Regions from separate parts of the Pseudomonas sp. BNK-30 genome, predicted to be linked through region 2. Evidence: riboswitches for the same ligand, from Rfam matches in the RefSeq annotation. Region 2 holds a riboswitch; the other holds the start of a gene.
What was found. A riboswitch is a leader RNA that binds a small molecule or an ion and turns the genes downstream of it on or off. The one in region 2 is predicted to bind thiamine pyrophosphate.
Positions count from the first base shown of each region.

Region 1: another riboswitch for thiamine pyrophosphate. It lies ahead of ACMGGN_RS09065 (TenA family protein); the one in region 2 lies ahead of thiC (phosphomethylpyrimidine synthase ThiC).

Region 1 is NZ_CP179904.1:1,941,560-1,949,534, forward strand. It holds gene ACMGGN_RS09055 (phosphate/phosphite/phosphonate ABC transporter substrate-binding protein) at 1-468, opposite strand, end outside; gene ACMGGN_RS09060 (EAL domain-containing protein) at 456-2,783, opposite strand; TPP riboswitch at 2,989-3,102, shown strand; gene ACMGGN_RS09065 (TenA family protein) at 3,181-3,828, shown strand; gene tenA (thiaminase II) at 3,831-4,490, shown strand; gene ACMGGN_RS09075 (BCCT family transporter) at 4,706-6,454, shown strand; gene ACMGGN_RS09080 (ornithine cyclodeaminase family protein) at 6,478-7,428, opposite strand; gene ACMGGN_RS09085 (threonine/serine dehydratase) at 7,425-7,975, opposite strand, start outside.
Region 2 is NZ_CP179904.1:5,282,345-5,290,319, reverse strand. It holds gene cytX (putative hydroxymethylpyrimidine transporter CytX) at 1-319, opposite strand, end outside; gene thiC (phosphomethylpyrimidine synthase ThiC) at 413-2,299, opposite strand; TPP riboswitch at 2,456-2,562, opposite strand; gene ACMGGN_RS24535 (TolC family outer membrane protein) at 2,724-4,157, shown strand; gene ACMGGN_RS24530 (single-stranded DNA-binding protein) at 4,501-5,052, opposite strand; gene ACMGGN_RS24525 (MFS transporter) at 5,062-6,456, opposite strand; gene uvrA (excinuclease ABC subunit UvrA) at 6,586-7,975, shown strand, end outside.

The sequences.
Region 1 (7,975 bases), 2.1 Mb from region 2:
CACCAGGCTGCCTGAGGTGCTGGCCGGGTCGCTGAGGGCCACGCGCTTGCCCCGCAAAGGCTCGACCCCCTCAAGGCTGCCGGCGCGGGTCAGCAGCAGTGCCTGGTAATGGCTGCCTGCAGCGGTGTAAGGCCCGCCACTCAAGGTGAAGGTGGCAAAGGGTTCTATACGTGGGTCGCGGCGTTGGGCAAGCAAATAGGACGCAGGGCCGAGGCGGGCGATGTCGGCACCGCCGGAAACGATGGCATCGACCACGCTTTCGTAGGACGCGGCGATCACCAGTTCCACCGGCACCCCCGCTGCGTGGCTCAGTCGTTGCAGCAACACTTGATGCTCGCGCATCATGTCTTCGCTGCTTTTGATCGGAATGACGGCCAGGCGCAAGCTGTGGGGCGTACAGTCGGCCAGCACGCTGGTTGCCAGCAACTGGGCAAACAACAGGCCGGCGAGGGCCGTCAGAGCACGCATGGCTTTTCCTCCCTGTTGTTGAAGGGTGGGTAGTCGCGCAGTTGGGCCGGCGACAACGGTCGGCTGAAGTGGTAGCCCTGGGCGATATCGCAGCCGGCGAGTTTCAGGCACACCACCTGTTCGCGGGTTTCTACGCCTTCTGCGACAACCTCCAGGCCCAAGCGCTTGGCCAGAATGATGGTTGATGAGACGAACGGGCTGTCGTCGTAGCTGTTGGACAACGGTGCGATCAGCGAGCGGTCTATCTTGAGCTTGCTCAGTGGCAGTGATTGCAGGTGAGCGAAGCCGGCGTAGCCGCGGCCAAAATCGTCAAGGCTGATGCCCAGACCTGCTGCGCGCAAACGGTGCAGGTGACCGACAGCCGTTCCTTCAGGGTCGAGAATGGTGGTCTCGGTTATCTCCAGCTCCAATTGTTGCGGGGCGATGCCGTAGAGCTGCAGCTTGGCCAGCAGGCGGGTACTGAAATCGGCTTGGCGCAACTGCAATGCCGACACATTCACCGCAAGGCGGTTATCGCGACCGTGAGCATCCCAGCGCGCCAGTTCTTCGCAGGCCAGGCGCAATACTTCCCAGCCCAGTTCGATGATGAAGCCACTGCGCTCGGCCAGGTCTATGAAACGGTCCGGGTAGAGCAGGCCGAATTCCGGGTGCTCCCAGCGTACCAAGGCTTCGTACCCCAGCACGCGCTGGGTATCCAGGCGAATCTGCGGCTGGTAGTGCAGCACGAACTGGCGCTCGGTCAAGGCGCAGCCAAAAGCCTGTTCCAGGGCAAAGGCCTGGATGTCGGAGAGGTTCAACGATGGGTCGAAGAAGCGGTACTGGGCGCGCCCGGCCTGCTTGGCCGAATACATGGCCGCATCGGCACAGCGGATCAGGCTGTCGATGTCCTGACCGTCGCGCGGGCAGATGCTGACGCCCACGCTGGGGCTGGTATTGACTTCCTGGCCATCGAGGGCGTAGGTAGCCGACAGTTTCAGCACCAGTTCGCGTACCCAAACATTGATCTGCTCCTCGCTGCGCTCACCGGCCAGCAGCACCACGAATTCGTCTCCCCCGAAGCGCGAGGCCTCATCACCAGGCTCAAGCAGGCGCTGGATGCGCCCGGCCACGGCCTGCAGCAGCAAGTCGCCGATCTTGTGGCCGAGCGAATCGTTGATCGACTTGAAACGGTCCATGTCGATGAACAGGATCGCCATCAGCCGGCGCTTGCCACGTTGGTGGGTCAGTGCAAGGCCTGCTATTTCGACGAACTGGCGGCGGTTATGCAACCCGCTGAGATGGTCGGTGGCGGCTGCATGGCTGCTACGCCGGTGTTCGTCTTCCAGGCGCCCGATCAGTTGCTGGTTGACCTGTTGTGCGTGCTCAAGGGCACTGAAGGCTTCCTGGCGCTTGCGCAGCAGGCGCAAGGTCCAGGCCAGGCTGGCAAGGATCATCAGGGTCATGCTCAGGTTCAGCCAGAACTGGCGCGAATACGCCAGGGCAGAGGCCGCGAGGATTTCGTCGATGCGCTGGCTGACGATGATGCTGAAACCGCGCTCGTCGATACGGCGGTAAAGGCTCTGATACGAGTGGCCTGCGGCAAATTGCACCAGCCGGCCCGTCTCGCTGCCCGGTGCTGGCAGGCCGGGTTCGAAATCGTCGCCGGCCACGACCACACCGCTGGTATCGATACGCAAGCGTTCCTGGCCATCGTCCTGCTGCAGGCGCATCAGCCCGGTATCGCCCAGGTCGATGTGCTGGAACAGCACGGCGAGATAGCCAATGTCGAGCTGCACTACCAGAATGTTGTCGATTTCTCGGCCTGGTACATTGGGCAGCGGCAAGAGGAAGGGCAGGCGCCAGCTCGGCATGGCGGGCGGGGTGAAGCCCGGTTCGACGCGTGGCAGGAAGGGTTTGAAGCCGTAATGCGCGACGTGCAGCTTCAGCTGCTGCAACCACTCTTCCGGCAGGTGGGGAGCTTCATCGGTATGGCTCGCCGACAACAATTGACCGTGCCTGTCATACAGGCTCATGCGTTTGAATACCGGGTCTTCGGCCAGCACCCGGGCCAGGCTCAGGCTGCCTTGGCGCATCATTTTCATGTCGTCCTGGGTGACACGGCCTACGGCCTGGGCACGATCGACCAGTTGGCGCAGGCTTTCAGCGACAATGTTGGCGAGGTTCTGGTGCTCGGCTGCCTTGGCCGTCAGCGCATCCTGGCGTGCGGCGGTCTTCTGGCTGAAGTGCAACCCCCAGAGAAAGGTCAGGGTGGCTGCGCAGAGCATCAGGATCAAAAGGCGCAGAAGGCCTGCTGACGAGAGAAAACGGCGTATCACGACTGGTATTCCCGACCCTGGGTGAAGCCCGAAAATACGACAGTAAAATGACAGGCTAATGACTGGTGGCTATTGGCCTCTATGATTTTCCCTGTTGCGCGTTGGCGTTTGCAGCCAAGCCATTCGGGCTGACTGTGCGAGCCAGAATGGCTCCAGCCCAGGCGTTTTGCTTCGTGACAATGCCCTTGAAGGTGCGGTATACCTGCTCACCACCAAGGGGAGCCCGGCAACGGGCTGAGAAACCGCTGGCATTGCAGCGCGGTGACCCTTAGAACCTGATCCGGATCATGCCGGCGAAGGGATGGGACTGCCGACCTGCCTTTTTGCCGGCCTCACTGCGAGGCCGCTCCATGCCCCACCGTAACGGCCTCGCTGTCACCCTATGGAGTGCAGCATCATGACCGAACGTTTTTCCCAAACCTTGCGCCGCCAGAACGAGGCGACCTGGTCGGCTGCAGTCGGCCACCGCTTCGTCACTGAACTGTGCAACGGCAGTGTGGCGGACCCGGTCATGGTCCGCTACCTGGTACAGGACCACCGTTTTCTCGACAGCTTCCTGACCTTGCTCGGCGCCGCCATCGCCACTGCCGATACCTTCGAGGCACGCCTGCGTTTCGGCCGTTTTGCCGGGATGATCAGTAGCGATGAAAACACCTATTTCCTGCGTGCCTTCCAGGCGCTGGATGTAAGCCCGCAGCAGCGCGCCGAACCCAAGGACACCGTGCCGACCGCAGGCTTCAAGGCCATCCTGCGCGAAGCCGCAGCGACCCGTTCCTATGCGGCGGCGCTGGCAGTGCTCAACGTTGCCGAAGGCCTGTATCTGGATTGGGCGCTGAAGGCACCAAAACCAATGCCGGACAACTTCGTCCACGCCGAGTGGATCACCCTGCATGACAACGCGGCATTCCAGGACTTCGTCGCCTTCCTCCAGGCCGAACTGGACCGCGTCGGCCCGCAGGAGCCGGCACTGGCCAGTGACTTCTACCAGCGCACCGTGGCGCTTGAGCTGGCCTTCTTCGACGCCATCTACGATCAAAAGGCCTGAGCATGGATATCTTCGAGCGCCTGAAGGCCGCCACTGCGCCCCAGTGGTCGAGCTATGTAGACCACGCCTTCGTTCGGCAGATGGGTGAGGGCACTTTGAGCGAAGACGCGTTCCGGACTTACCTGGTGCAGGACTACCTGTTCCTCATCCAGTTCGCCCGTGCCTGGGCGCTTGCCGCTTATAAAAGCAGGCTGCCGGCCGACATCCGCGCGGCTCAGGCTGGCCTGGCTGCCATCCTCGACGAAACCGAACTGCACCTGCGCCTGTGCGCCCGCTGGGGGTTGTCGCAGGCCGATATCGAGGCCGCGCCGGAGCACCAGGCCACGGTCGCCTACACCCGTTACGTGCTTGATTGCGGCGCCGCCGGTGACCTGCTCGAACTGCATGTGGCGTTGGCGCCCTGCGTGATCGGCTACGCCGAAATCGGCCGCACGCTGGCTGCGCACATCGGTGACCTGAGTGATCACCCTTACCGTGAGTGGATTGGCGAATACGCCGGCGAGGGTTACCAGAGCGTGGCATCCGCAGCACGCAAGCACCTTGATGAACTGGCAGCGCGCAGCATGACCGAGCAACGGTTCGTGGAACTGGCGGCAATTTTTGGCCAGGCTTCGCGGCTGGAGGCCGACTTCTGGCAGATGGGGCTGGATGGGGCTGCCTGAGCCAATTCAGGTTTTGTGCCGGTTCAATCGGGGCCGGCACAATGTGACCGGCAGGTCGTTCAGAGGATGTGCCAGGACGGTCCTGGAATAGGGGCTACTGTTTCGGTCACAGGATAATCACGGGGCCTTCAGCGCGGCCGCCCCGGTTATTGCGCAGGCATCGCTAGCAATTACAACAACAAAAGCCTGCAGCAAAAACTGAAAAGGGCCCATCGATGGCAACGCAAGAGAACGTTGAAACACCGCCGCTCGGCGTCACCGACCCGTCCAAGACTGCTGAGGCCAGGCAGGACCGCCACCTTGAAGGCAAGCTCGACTGGGCGGTGTTCGGCGTCACCAGCCTGCTGGCGATCGCCTTCATCACCTGGGGTGTTGTCAACCAAGCCAGCCTCGCCGCGAGCGCTACCTCTGCGCAATCCTGGGTCATCGTCAACTTCGGCTGGTTTTTCGTCCTGACCTCTACCGTGTTCGTCATCTTCGTGCTGTGGCTGGCTGCCAGCCGCTACGGCAGAATCCCGCTGGGGCGCGACGGCGAAGCACCGGAATTTCGCACGGTCTCCTGGGTTGCCATGATGTTCAGCGCGGGCATGGGCATCGGCCTGATGTTCTTCGGCGTCGCCGAACCGCTGTCGCACTACGTTTCACCACCGCCCGGCACTGCCGCTGGCCAATCTGACGAGGCACTGCAGGTGGCGATGGCGACCACGCTGTTCCACTGGTCGCTGCACCCTTGGGCGATGTACGCCATCGTCGGCCTGGCAATCGCTTATGGCACGTTCCGCCGTGGCCGCTCGCAGTTGATTTCCACCGCGTTCCGGCCCTTGATCGGCAAGCATGCCAACGGCCCTGTCGGGCGGGTGATCGACATGATGGCCATCTTCGCCACCCTGTTCGGTTCAGCGGCTTCGCTGGGGCTCGGCGCCCTGCAGATTGCGGGTGGGCTGGAATACAACGGCTGGATCGATCACCCGGGCAAGCTGTTCTACATCGCCATCATCACCTTGCTGACCATTGCCTTCGTCGCTTCGGCCGTGTCCGGCATCGGCAAAGGTATTCAGTGGCTGTCCAATACCAACATGGTGCTGGCGTTGGCACTGGCGCTGTTCGTCTTCCTGGTAGGGCCGACGCTGTTGATGCTCAACCTGTTGCCAACATCGATCGGGGTCTACATCAAGTTACTGCCCGAGATGATGGCGCGTACCAGCGCCAGTGGCGGTGATGCGATGGACAGCTGGCTGGCCGGCTGGACCGTGTTCTACTGGGCCTGGTGGATTTCCTGGACGCCCTTTGTCGGCATGTTCATCGCCCGTATCAGCCGCGGGCGCAGCATCCGCCAGTTCGTCAGCGGTGTGTTGCTGGTGCCAGGCCTGGTCAGCCTGGTGTGGTTCAGCGTTCTCGGCGGCGCCGGCATCGATGCACTGCGCGAAGGCAGCTTCGCTCTCATCGACGGTGCAGTGAACAGCAACCATGCCCTGTATCAGTTGCTCGACAGCTACCCCTGGGCTTGGGCCACTTCGGTGCTGGTCATGATCCTGGTGGCAATTTTCTTCGTCTCTGGGGCCGATGCAGCATCGCTGGTGATGGGTACCTTGTCCGAGCACGGCACCACGCAACCGTCCCGTGCGACAGTGATTTTCTGGGGGGCACTGACCGGCACCGTCGCGGCCATCATGCTCGCGCTGGGTGACCCAGGTAACCCCGGGGAGGCGCTTACAGGCCTGCAGAACCTGACCATCGTCGTGGCCTTGCCGTTTGTGGTGATCATGGTGCTGCTGTGCCTGGCGCTGTACCGTGACCTGCGCAAGGACCCTATGATGCTACGCCACCTGCGCGGCAGCGAGCTGATCGAAAAGGCGGTGCTGTATGGCGCAGTCAAGCACGGCGAGGAGTTCTACATCGTGGTGCAAGAGAAGAAATCCTCGCTCAAGCCGGCCTCCAGGAAGGCCCAGGTGACGGAGCCATGATTGACCGGGATCGGCTACGTACGTCAACCCGCGGTGAGGGACGCCAACACGCAGCTTGAGATCTGCGCGTCCTGCACGGCGACCCCGGTCAGGTCGGCCAGCGTGATCTGTTCGTCATGCTCACGGCCGGTGGCGCGGCCCTCAAGCAGGGCACCAAGCTCGGCCAGTTGCTGCTCCTTGATCAGGCCGGCCTTCAGCGCATGGGAGACTTCGCCGTACTGGCTGCACTGGTAGAGGGAGTCGACGATGATAAGGTCGGCCCGTGCAACCAGCGCGGGGTCGAGCTCCTGCTTGCCCGGCGCATCGGCGCCAACGGCGGTGATATGGGTGCCAGGTTGCAGCCATTCACGCTGCAACAGCGGCTCACGTGAAGGTGTTGCGCAGACGATCAGGTTGGCGGCGCGTGCAACCTCTTCGGCGTTACGCGTTACCCGCGCCTCATAACCCAGGCCGTTGGCGAAGGCTTTGTAGGCAGCCAGTTCAGCATCACCGCGCCCCCACACCACCACGCTGCGGCAGGGGGTGACTGCACCCAGTTGCTCCAGCTGCATGCGCGCCTGGGTGCCGGTGCCCAGAATACCAATCGCTTTCACGGTGGCAGGGGCCAGCAGGCGGGCGGCGATGCGCCCGGCCAGCGCAGTGCGGATGCAGGTCAGCCAGCCCTCATCCTGCAACAAGGCAAGGGGTTGCCCGGTACTGGCCGAGGCCACCAGCATCAAGCCATCGTTGCTTGGCAGCCCCTTTGATGGATTGTCGTAAAAGCCGGTCGACAGCTTCACCGTGAACGTGGCGCTACCCTCGACATGCGCTGACTTGATACAGCAGTCACCGTTGGCCTGGGGGAAAGCGAATGCCTGTACCGGTGGCACCTGGACCTTGCCTTGGGAGAACGCGATGAAACCTTGCTCCAGGCATTGCACTGCCAGCTCCATATCGAGCCGGGCGGTGATCTGTTGCTTGCTGAACACTTTCATTGAACAGCCTCGAGGAATTTATCGAGCACGATGTTGCGACCGCAAATGACGACCGCGACGCGCTTGCCGCGGTATGCCTTGGCCATCTTCTGCATGCCGGCCACCGCCACACCGGCAGCACCCTCGATGATCCAGCGCTCATGGTTGGCGACATCGCGCATCGCCGCCTTTATCTCTTCTTCGCTGACCAGCACGGTGCGCGACAGCAGCGTCTGGCAAAGGGGGAAGGTGATGCAGCCTGGCTCGACCCCACCGGCTGTACCGTCGGAGATCGTGTCTTGCTCTTGCATGTCGATGATTTCCCCGGCTTCGAGCGAGCGCTGCAGGGTAGGGGCATTCGCCGGCCAGCAGCCAATGATTTCGATGCCCGGGTTGAGAGCCCGCAGTGCCGCGCCGATACCCGAAACCATGCCGCCGCCGCCGACCGCCACGAACACTGCGTCCAGGTCCGGTGCCTGTTCAAAGAGCTCCATCCCGATGGTGCCTTGGCCGGCGATCACTTCAAGGTCGTTGTAAGGCGATACAAAAGGCTTGCCTTGGAGGGCAG
Region 2 (7,975 bases):
GTTGCAGCAGGTTGAGCAGCGTTGGCAGGCGCACGCCTTGGCTGCCCAGGCTCAGGCGCAGGGTGGCCATGGCGCAAAGGCCCGTATCGCTGCCAATCACGCCTGCCGCCCCAAGCAGCAGCACGCCCACGCCGGTGCCCAGGGCGATGGCCAGCACCGCGCCGGCCAGGCCCAGGCCTGGAGCGAGCATCGCGCCGACCTGCAGGACCATCAGGCCGATACCGAGGGAAAACCAGAGCGAGAACAGGTCGCGACCACCGAACGGGCGTTGGCTGGTGGGGACAGGGTGGTCGGGGGAAAAATGGCTGGGAGTTGTCATTGTTGTTACTCGACAAAAGAAAACAAATCGACACGGTCGTTGCAGGAGCGGCGCACCGGCAAGGCCGCTCCTGCAACAGATCAGCGCTGCGGCTTACACCTTGTGGTACAGCTGGCTGCCTTCCTGGCGGAACCGTTCGGCCTGCTCGCGCATCCCCTCCTCAACCGATACATCCACCGCATCGATGCGCAGGTTGGCGGCGTATTCCCGTACTTCCTGGGTGATTTTCATCGAGCAGAACTTCGGCCCGCACATCGAGCAGAAGTGCGCGACCTTAGCCGATTCCTTCGGCAGGGTTTCATCGTGGAAGGCACGTGCGGTGTCAGGGTCCAGGCCCAGGTTGAACTGGTCCTCCCAGCGGAACTCGAAACGCGCCTTGGACAGGGCATTGTCACGGATCTGCGCGCCCGGGTGGCCCTTGGCAAGGTCGGCTGCATGCGCGGCGATCTTGTAAGTGATGATGCCGGTCTTGACGTCATCCTTGTTCGGCAGGCCCAGGTGCTCCTTGGGGGTGACGTAGCACAGCATGGCGCAGCCGAACCAGCCGATCATGGCCGCACCGATGCCCGAGGTGATGTGGTCGTAACCAGGCGCAATGTCGGTGGTCAAAGGGCCGAGGGTGTAGAACGGCGCTTCGTCGCAGCACTCCAGCTGCTTGTCCATATTCTCTTTGATGAGCTGCATCGGCACATGGCCAGGGCCTTCGATCATGCACTGCACGTCGTGCTTCCAGGCGATCTTGGTCAGCTCGCCAAGGGTTTCCAGCTCACCGAATTGCGCAGCGTCGTTGGCATCGGCAATCGAGCCTGGGCGTAGCCCGTCACCGAGCGAGAAGCTCACGTCGTAAGCCTTCATGATTTCGCAGATCTCATCGAAATGCGTGTACAGGAAATTCTCCTGGTGATGCGCCAGGCACCACTTGGCCATGATCGACCCCCCGCGGCTGACGATACCGGTGACCCGCTTGGCGGTCAGTGGCACGTAGCGCAGCAGCACGCCAGCATGGATGGTGAAGTAGTCCACGCCCTGCTCGGCCTGCTCGATCAGCGTGTCACGGAACAGCTCCCAGGTCAGGTCCTCGGCAACCCCGCCGACCTTCTCCAGGGCCTGGTAGATCGGTACGGTACCGATGGGTACCGGCGAGTTGCGGATGATCCACTCGCGGGTTTCATGGATGTGCTTGCCGGTCGAAAGGTCCATGACCGTGTCCGAGCCCCAGCGAATACCCCAGGTCAGCTTGGCCACTTCCTCCTCGATCGAGGAACCCAGGGCGCTGTTGCCGATGTTGCCGTTGATCTTCACCAGGAAGTTGCGGCCGATGATCATCGGCTCCAGTTCCGTGTGGTTGATGTTGGCCGGGATGATCGCGCGGCCGCGGGCGATTTCCTCGCGCACGAATTCGGCGGTGATCTCTTTGGGGATGTTGGCGCCGAAGCTGTGGCCGGCGTGCTGCTGCTTGAGCAAGCCAGCAGCGCGGGCCTCCTGCAGCTTCATGTTCTCGCGGATGGCGACGTATTCCATCTCGGCGGTGATGATGCCCTGGCGGGCGTAGTGCATCTGCGAGACGTTGGCGCCAGCCTTGGCGCGGCGCGGGTTGCGCACATGGTTGAAGCGCAGCTTGGCCAGTTCGGCGTCGTTCAGCCGCTGCTGGCCGAAGTTCGAGCTCAGCCCACCCAGGCGCTCGGTATCGCCACGGGCGTCGATCCAGGCCGAACGCACATCGGCCAGGCCTTTGCGCACATCGATGATGACGTCGGGATCGGTGTAGGGGCCGGAAGTGTCATAGACCATCACCGGCGCGTTGGCTTCGCCGCCAAAGTCGGTGGGGGTGTCGTGCAAGCTGATTTCGCGCATCGGCACGCGGATGTCCGGGCGCGAGCCCTCGACATAGACCTTGCGCGAACGCGGGAAGGGTTGCACGGACTGCTGATCGACTTGCGCCGACTCGCTGAGGTTGATCGTTTTTTCTTGTTTGCTCATCACAGGCTCCAGACAGCTTCCTAGCGGTGGAATGTCGGGGAGAACCTGAAAGACGCGGACGCACCCCTTGGCGGGCATGCAGTGCCGGATACATGGAGTGCCTTGAGCTGCTTGCAGCTGCGACATTCCCGGACCTGGCACAAGAGGCTCCCCGGGAAGGCGAGCAATCTTGTTCCCTACGCAGGCGCTAACCTGATCAGGTTCAACGGGATCCGCACCTATGCGATCTCAGCCTTTGCTTCAAGGCACCCCGACAAGAACGTGCGCAGTCTAGACTGGAGTGGCCGGCAAAGCCAAGCGTGTAAAACGGGGGGATGATGAAAGGCACAGCCAACGATTGTTGCCAGTTGCGCATGGCACTACACTGCCCCAACGCTCGATACTCAACAGTTCAGTAATTAAATTTCGTACAAGGATTGCCTCTATGCTGCGCAAACTTTCACTGGCGATTGCCGTGTCTTGTGCGTCCAACGGAGTGGCCTGGGCAGCGGATGTGCCCATGACGGTCAAGACTGACCTGGTCAGCGTCTACCAGGAAGCGGTCGACAACAACGCCGATCTTGCCGCCGCCCGCGCCGATTATGGCGCGCGCCGCGAAGTGGTGCCCCAGGCCCGCGCCGGCCTGCTGCCCAACCTGTCGGCAGGTGCCGAAATGATGAACACCCGCACCAAGCTCGACGAACCCTCGATCACCTCCAACCGCAGCGGCAACGCCTGGAGTGCAACCCTGGCGCAACCTGTCTTCCGCGCCGACCGCTGGTTCCAGTTGCAGGCCGCCGAAGCTGTCAATGAGCAGGCAGCGCTGGAGTTGTCTGCCACCGAACAGAATCTGATCCTGCAGACCGCGCAAAGCTACTTTGCCGTGCTGCGAGCCCAGGACAACCTTGCAGCCACCAAGGCCGAAGAGTCGGCTTTCAAGCGCCAGCTCGACCAGTCCAACGAACGTTTCGATGTCGGCCTGTCCGACAAGACCGACGTGCTGCAGTCCCAGGCCAGCTATGACACCGCCCGGGCCAACCGGATCATCGCCGAACGCCAGGTGCAGGATGCCTTCGAGGCATTGGTGACCCTCACCAACCGCGAATACACGTCGATCCAAGGCGTTGTCCACACCTTGCCCATACAGGTGCCCACGCCCAACGATGCCAAGGCCTGGGTCGAGACTGCCGGGCGGCAGAACCTCAACCTGCTGGCAACCAACTACGCAGTCGATGCCGCCGAAGAAACCCTGCGCCAGCGCAAGGCCGGCCACGCCCCGACACTGGATGCGGTAGCCAAGTACCAGAAAGGCGACAACGACAGCCTGGGCTTCACCAACCCTTCGCAACTGGGCGTGCGCTATAGCGGTGACGTGGAGCAGACCAGCATCGGCCTGCAACTGAACATTCCGATCTACAGCGGCGGCCTGACCAGCTCGCAGGTACGCGAGGCATACCAGCGCCTGAGCCAGAGCGAGCAACAACGCGAGAGCCTGCGCCGCCAGGTGGTGGAGAACACACGCAACCTGCACCGTGCCGTGAATACCGATGTGGAACAGGTGCAAGCGCGCAAGCAGTCGATCATTTCCAACCAGAGCGCGCTGGAAGCCACCGAGATCGGTTACCAGGTCGGTACCCGCAACATCGTCGACGTGCTCGATGCCCAGCGCCAGCTGTACACCTCGGTTCGCGACTACAACAACAGCCGGTACGACTACATTCTCGACAACCTGAGCCTGAAGCAGGCAGCCGGCACCTTGAGCCCACAGGACCTGGTGGACCTCAAGCGGTACCTGAAGGCGGACTACAACCCGGACAAGGACTTCCTGCCACCGGACCTGGCGGCGGCAGCGGCGAAGAACTTCGAACGCAGGCCTTGAGGTAGGCGCTGGTTTCTTCGCGGGTAAACCTGCACCCACAGGGCTTGCGCCAGTGTTTCGACAATGCGCCTACCCTGTGGCCGGCTTGCCGGCGTGCCCGTCAGGCAGTCACTGCAATCGTCGAATCAAAGCGTTGGATGGGCGCATCCGAAAACCCACTACTCGCAGGCTCGGGGGCAAACGCAGGCCGGCCCTGGGATCAACGATCTCAGGGGCGCAGTGAAAAGCCCTTGGCATATACTTCCCGATCTTCCCGGCCATCCGTGAAGCCTCCCAAAAAAAACCCAGGGCAAATGCCCTGGGTTTTCGATGAAGCGGGACGTCTTACCGGCCTGGAGTTGCTCTAGAACGGAATATCGTCATCAAAGCTGTCAAAGTCAGCAGCCGGCTGCGGCGCGGGCTGTTGCGGCGCTGGGCGCTGCTGGGCCTGTTGCGGGCGCGGGGCCTGCTGACGCGGTGGGGCCTGGTTGTACTGTTGCTGCTGGCCACCCTGGTTGTAGTTGTTACCACCACCCTGGTTGTACTGGTCGCCGCCACCTTGCTGGTTCTGCGGACGGCCACCGAGCAGCTGCATGGTGCCCTGCATGTCGACGATGATTTCGGTGGTGTAACGCTTGATGCCGTCTTTTTCCCACTCGCGGGTCTGCAGCTTGCCTTCGATGTACACCTGCGAACCCTTGCGCAGGTATTCGCCAGCGATTTCAGCAACCTTGCCGAACATCGACACACGGTGCCACTCGGTACGCTCGACCTTTTGGCCCGACTGCTTGTCGGTCCACTGCTCGCTGGTAGCCAGGCTCAGGTTGGTCACGGCGTTACCGTTGGGCAGGTAGCGGACTTCGGGATCCTGGCCACAGGTGCCGACCAGAATGACTTTGTTAACCCCACGGGCCATAACGTTCTCCTAGGCTTCGCACGCCGATGAGGCTGGGTTCACCAGACGCTCGAGGGTCGCACGGTCCAAAATTTTCGTATCCAGTTTGATATAGATGGCAGCTTCTTCTGCCACCACAACGGCGTCGGTCACACCCGGCACGGCCATCAGGCGCTCGGTCAGGCCGGCTTCCCGGACTGCCTCAGGCGTCAGTGGCATGCGCAGGCTGGTCACATAAGGCGGCTCGTTCATGCGCAACGCGACCACCAGCCATACGGCACACAGCACCGCGCAACCGAGGAACACCGTGTTCAGCCCACCGTGCTGGAACAGCCAGCCACCAAGGATTCCACCCAGCGCTGCGCCAAGGAACTGGCTGGTGGAATACACTCCCATCGCCGTCCCCTTGCCGCCAGCAGGCGACACCTTGCTAACCAGCGACGGCAGCGATGCCTCCAGCAGGTTGAATGCAGTAAAGAATACCACGGTGCCAATCACCAGTCCGCGCAAGTTGTCAGCCCACTGCCAGAAGAACACCTCCACCAGCAGCAACACACTGACCGCTCCGGCCAATACGCGTTTCATCTTGCGCTTTTTTTCGCCGTAGATGATGAACGGGACCATTGCAAAAAATGAGATGAACAGCGCGGTCAGGTATACCCACCAATGCTCTTCCTTGGGCAAGCCGCCGCGCTCGACGAAGGCCAGAGGCAGCGCGACGAAGCTCGCCATGAGGATCGCGTGGAGGATGAGGATACCGGTGTCCAGGCGCAGAAGGTCCGGATGGCGCAGGGTTGGGCCGAGTGCCTGGCGCGCCACACCCGACTCGCGGTGCTGCAAAGTGCTGTGGGTGTTGGGCACGACAAAAGCGATCAGCAAAATGCCGACCAGGGCAAGTCCTGCCGTGGCGAGGAACAATCCTGACAGGCCGAAGGCGCTGGTGAGAAGCGGGCCGACGACCATCGCCACGGCGAACGACAGGCCGATGCTCATGCCGATCATGGCCATGGCCTTGGTACGGTGCTGCTCGCGGGTCAGGTCGGACAGCAGCGCCATGACTGCCGCAGAAATTGCCCCGGCGCCTTGCAGAATGCGCCCGGCAATCACGCCCCAGATGGAGTCGGCTTGAGCCGCCAGCACACTGCCCAGGGCGAAGATCACCAGGCCCAGATAGATCACCGGACGTCGCCCGATGCGGTCGGAAATCATCCCGAACGGGATCTGAAAAAACGCCTGGGTCAGGCCATAGGCACCGATGGCCAGGCCGATCAGCGCGGGCGTGGCGCCGGCCATGTCCATGCCGTAAGTGGCCAGCACCGGCAGGACCATGAACATGCCCAGCATACGAAAGGCAAAGACCAGGGCCAGGCCGCCAGCGGCGCGCGTTTCGCTGCCACTCATGCGCTCGTTGTGGGTGTCGTGCATGGATTAACCTCGTGTGAACCGGCGGCGATTCTATCAGTCCGACAGCTTGACGGCATCTACGCGACGCTTTGCCGCGTACTGGCAGCGCGCCGTATACTTCCTTGTTTATGCCCGCCAAGCGAGGCCGCAGTGGACAAGATCCTGATTCGTGGGGCACGTACCCACAACCTGAAGAACATCGACCTGACCCTGCCGCGGGACAAGCTGATCGTGATCACCGGCTTGTCCGGGTCGGGGAAGTCTTCCCTGGCATTCGATACCTTGTACGCCGAGGGTCAGCGCCGCTATGTGGAATCGCTGTCGGCCTACGCCCGGCAATTCCTGTCGATGATGGAAAAGCCTGACGTCGACACCATCGAAGGCCTGTCGCCCGCCATCTCCATCGAGCAGAAGTCGACTTCGCACAACCCGCGTTCGACGGTAGGTACCATCACCGAAATCTACGACTACCTACGCCTGCTTTATGCTCGCGTGGGTACGCCGCGCTGCCCGGACCACGACATTCCGCTGGAGGCGCAGACCATCAGCCAGATGGTCGACCTGGTGCTGGAGCGCCCGGAAGGCAGCAAGCTGATGCTGCTGGCACCGGTGATCCGCGAGCGCAAGGGTGAGCACCTGGCCGTGTTCGACGAATTGCGTGCCCAGGGCTTCGTTCGGGCACGCGTCAACGGCAAGCTCTACGAACTCGACGAACTGCCCAAGCTGGACAAGCAGAAGAAGCACAGCATCGATGTGGTAGTGGACCGCTTCAAGGTCCGCGCCGACCTGCAACAACGCCTTGCCGAGTCATTCGAGACCGCTCTCAAGCTGGCCGACGGCATCGCCCTGGTTGCACCGATGGACGATGAGGAAGGCGAAGAGACGATCTTCTCCGCCCGCTTCGCCTGCCCGGTCTGCGGCCATGCGATCAGCGAGCTGGAGCCCAAGCTGTTCTCCTTCAACAACCCGGCCGGCGCCTGCCCGACCTGCGACGGCCTGGGGGTGAAGCAATTTTTCGATATCAAGCGTCTGGTCAACAGCGAGCTGACATTGGCCGAGGGTGCTATCCGCGGCTGGGATCGGCGCAACGTCTATTACTTCCAGATGCTTGGCTCGCTGGCAGCGCATTACGACTTCAGCCTGGAGGAGCCGTTCGGCGAGCTTTCGGCCGAACACCAGAAAGTGATCCTGCAAGGCAGCGGCAAGCAGAGCGTCGACTTCAAGTACCTGAACGACCGTGGCGATATCGTCAAGCGTTCGCACCCGTTCGAAGGGATCGTGCCCAACCTGGAGCGGCGTTACCGCGAGACCGAGTCGGCCACGGTGCGCGAGGAGCTGGCCAAGTTCCTCGGCACCCAGCCCTGCCCCGACTGCCGCGGCACCCGCCTGCGCCGGGAAGCCCGTCATGTCTGGGTAGGCGAAAAAACCCTGCCGGCGGTGACCAACCTGCCTATCGGTGAAGCCAGCAGCTACTTCGGCGAGCTGACCTTGACCGGGCGTCGCGGTGAAATCGCTGCAAAGATCCTCAAGGAAATCTGCG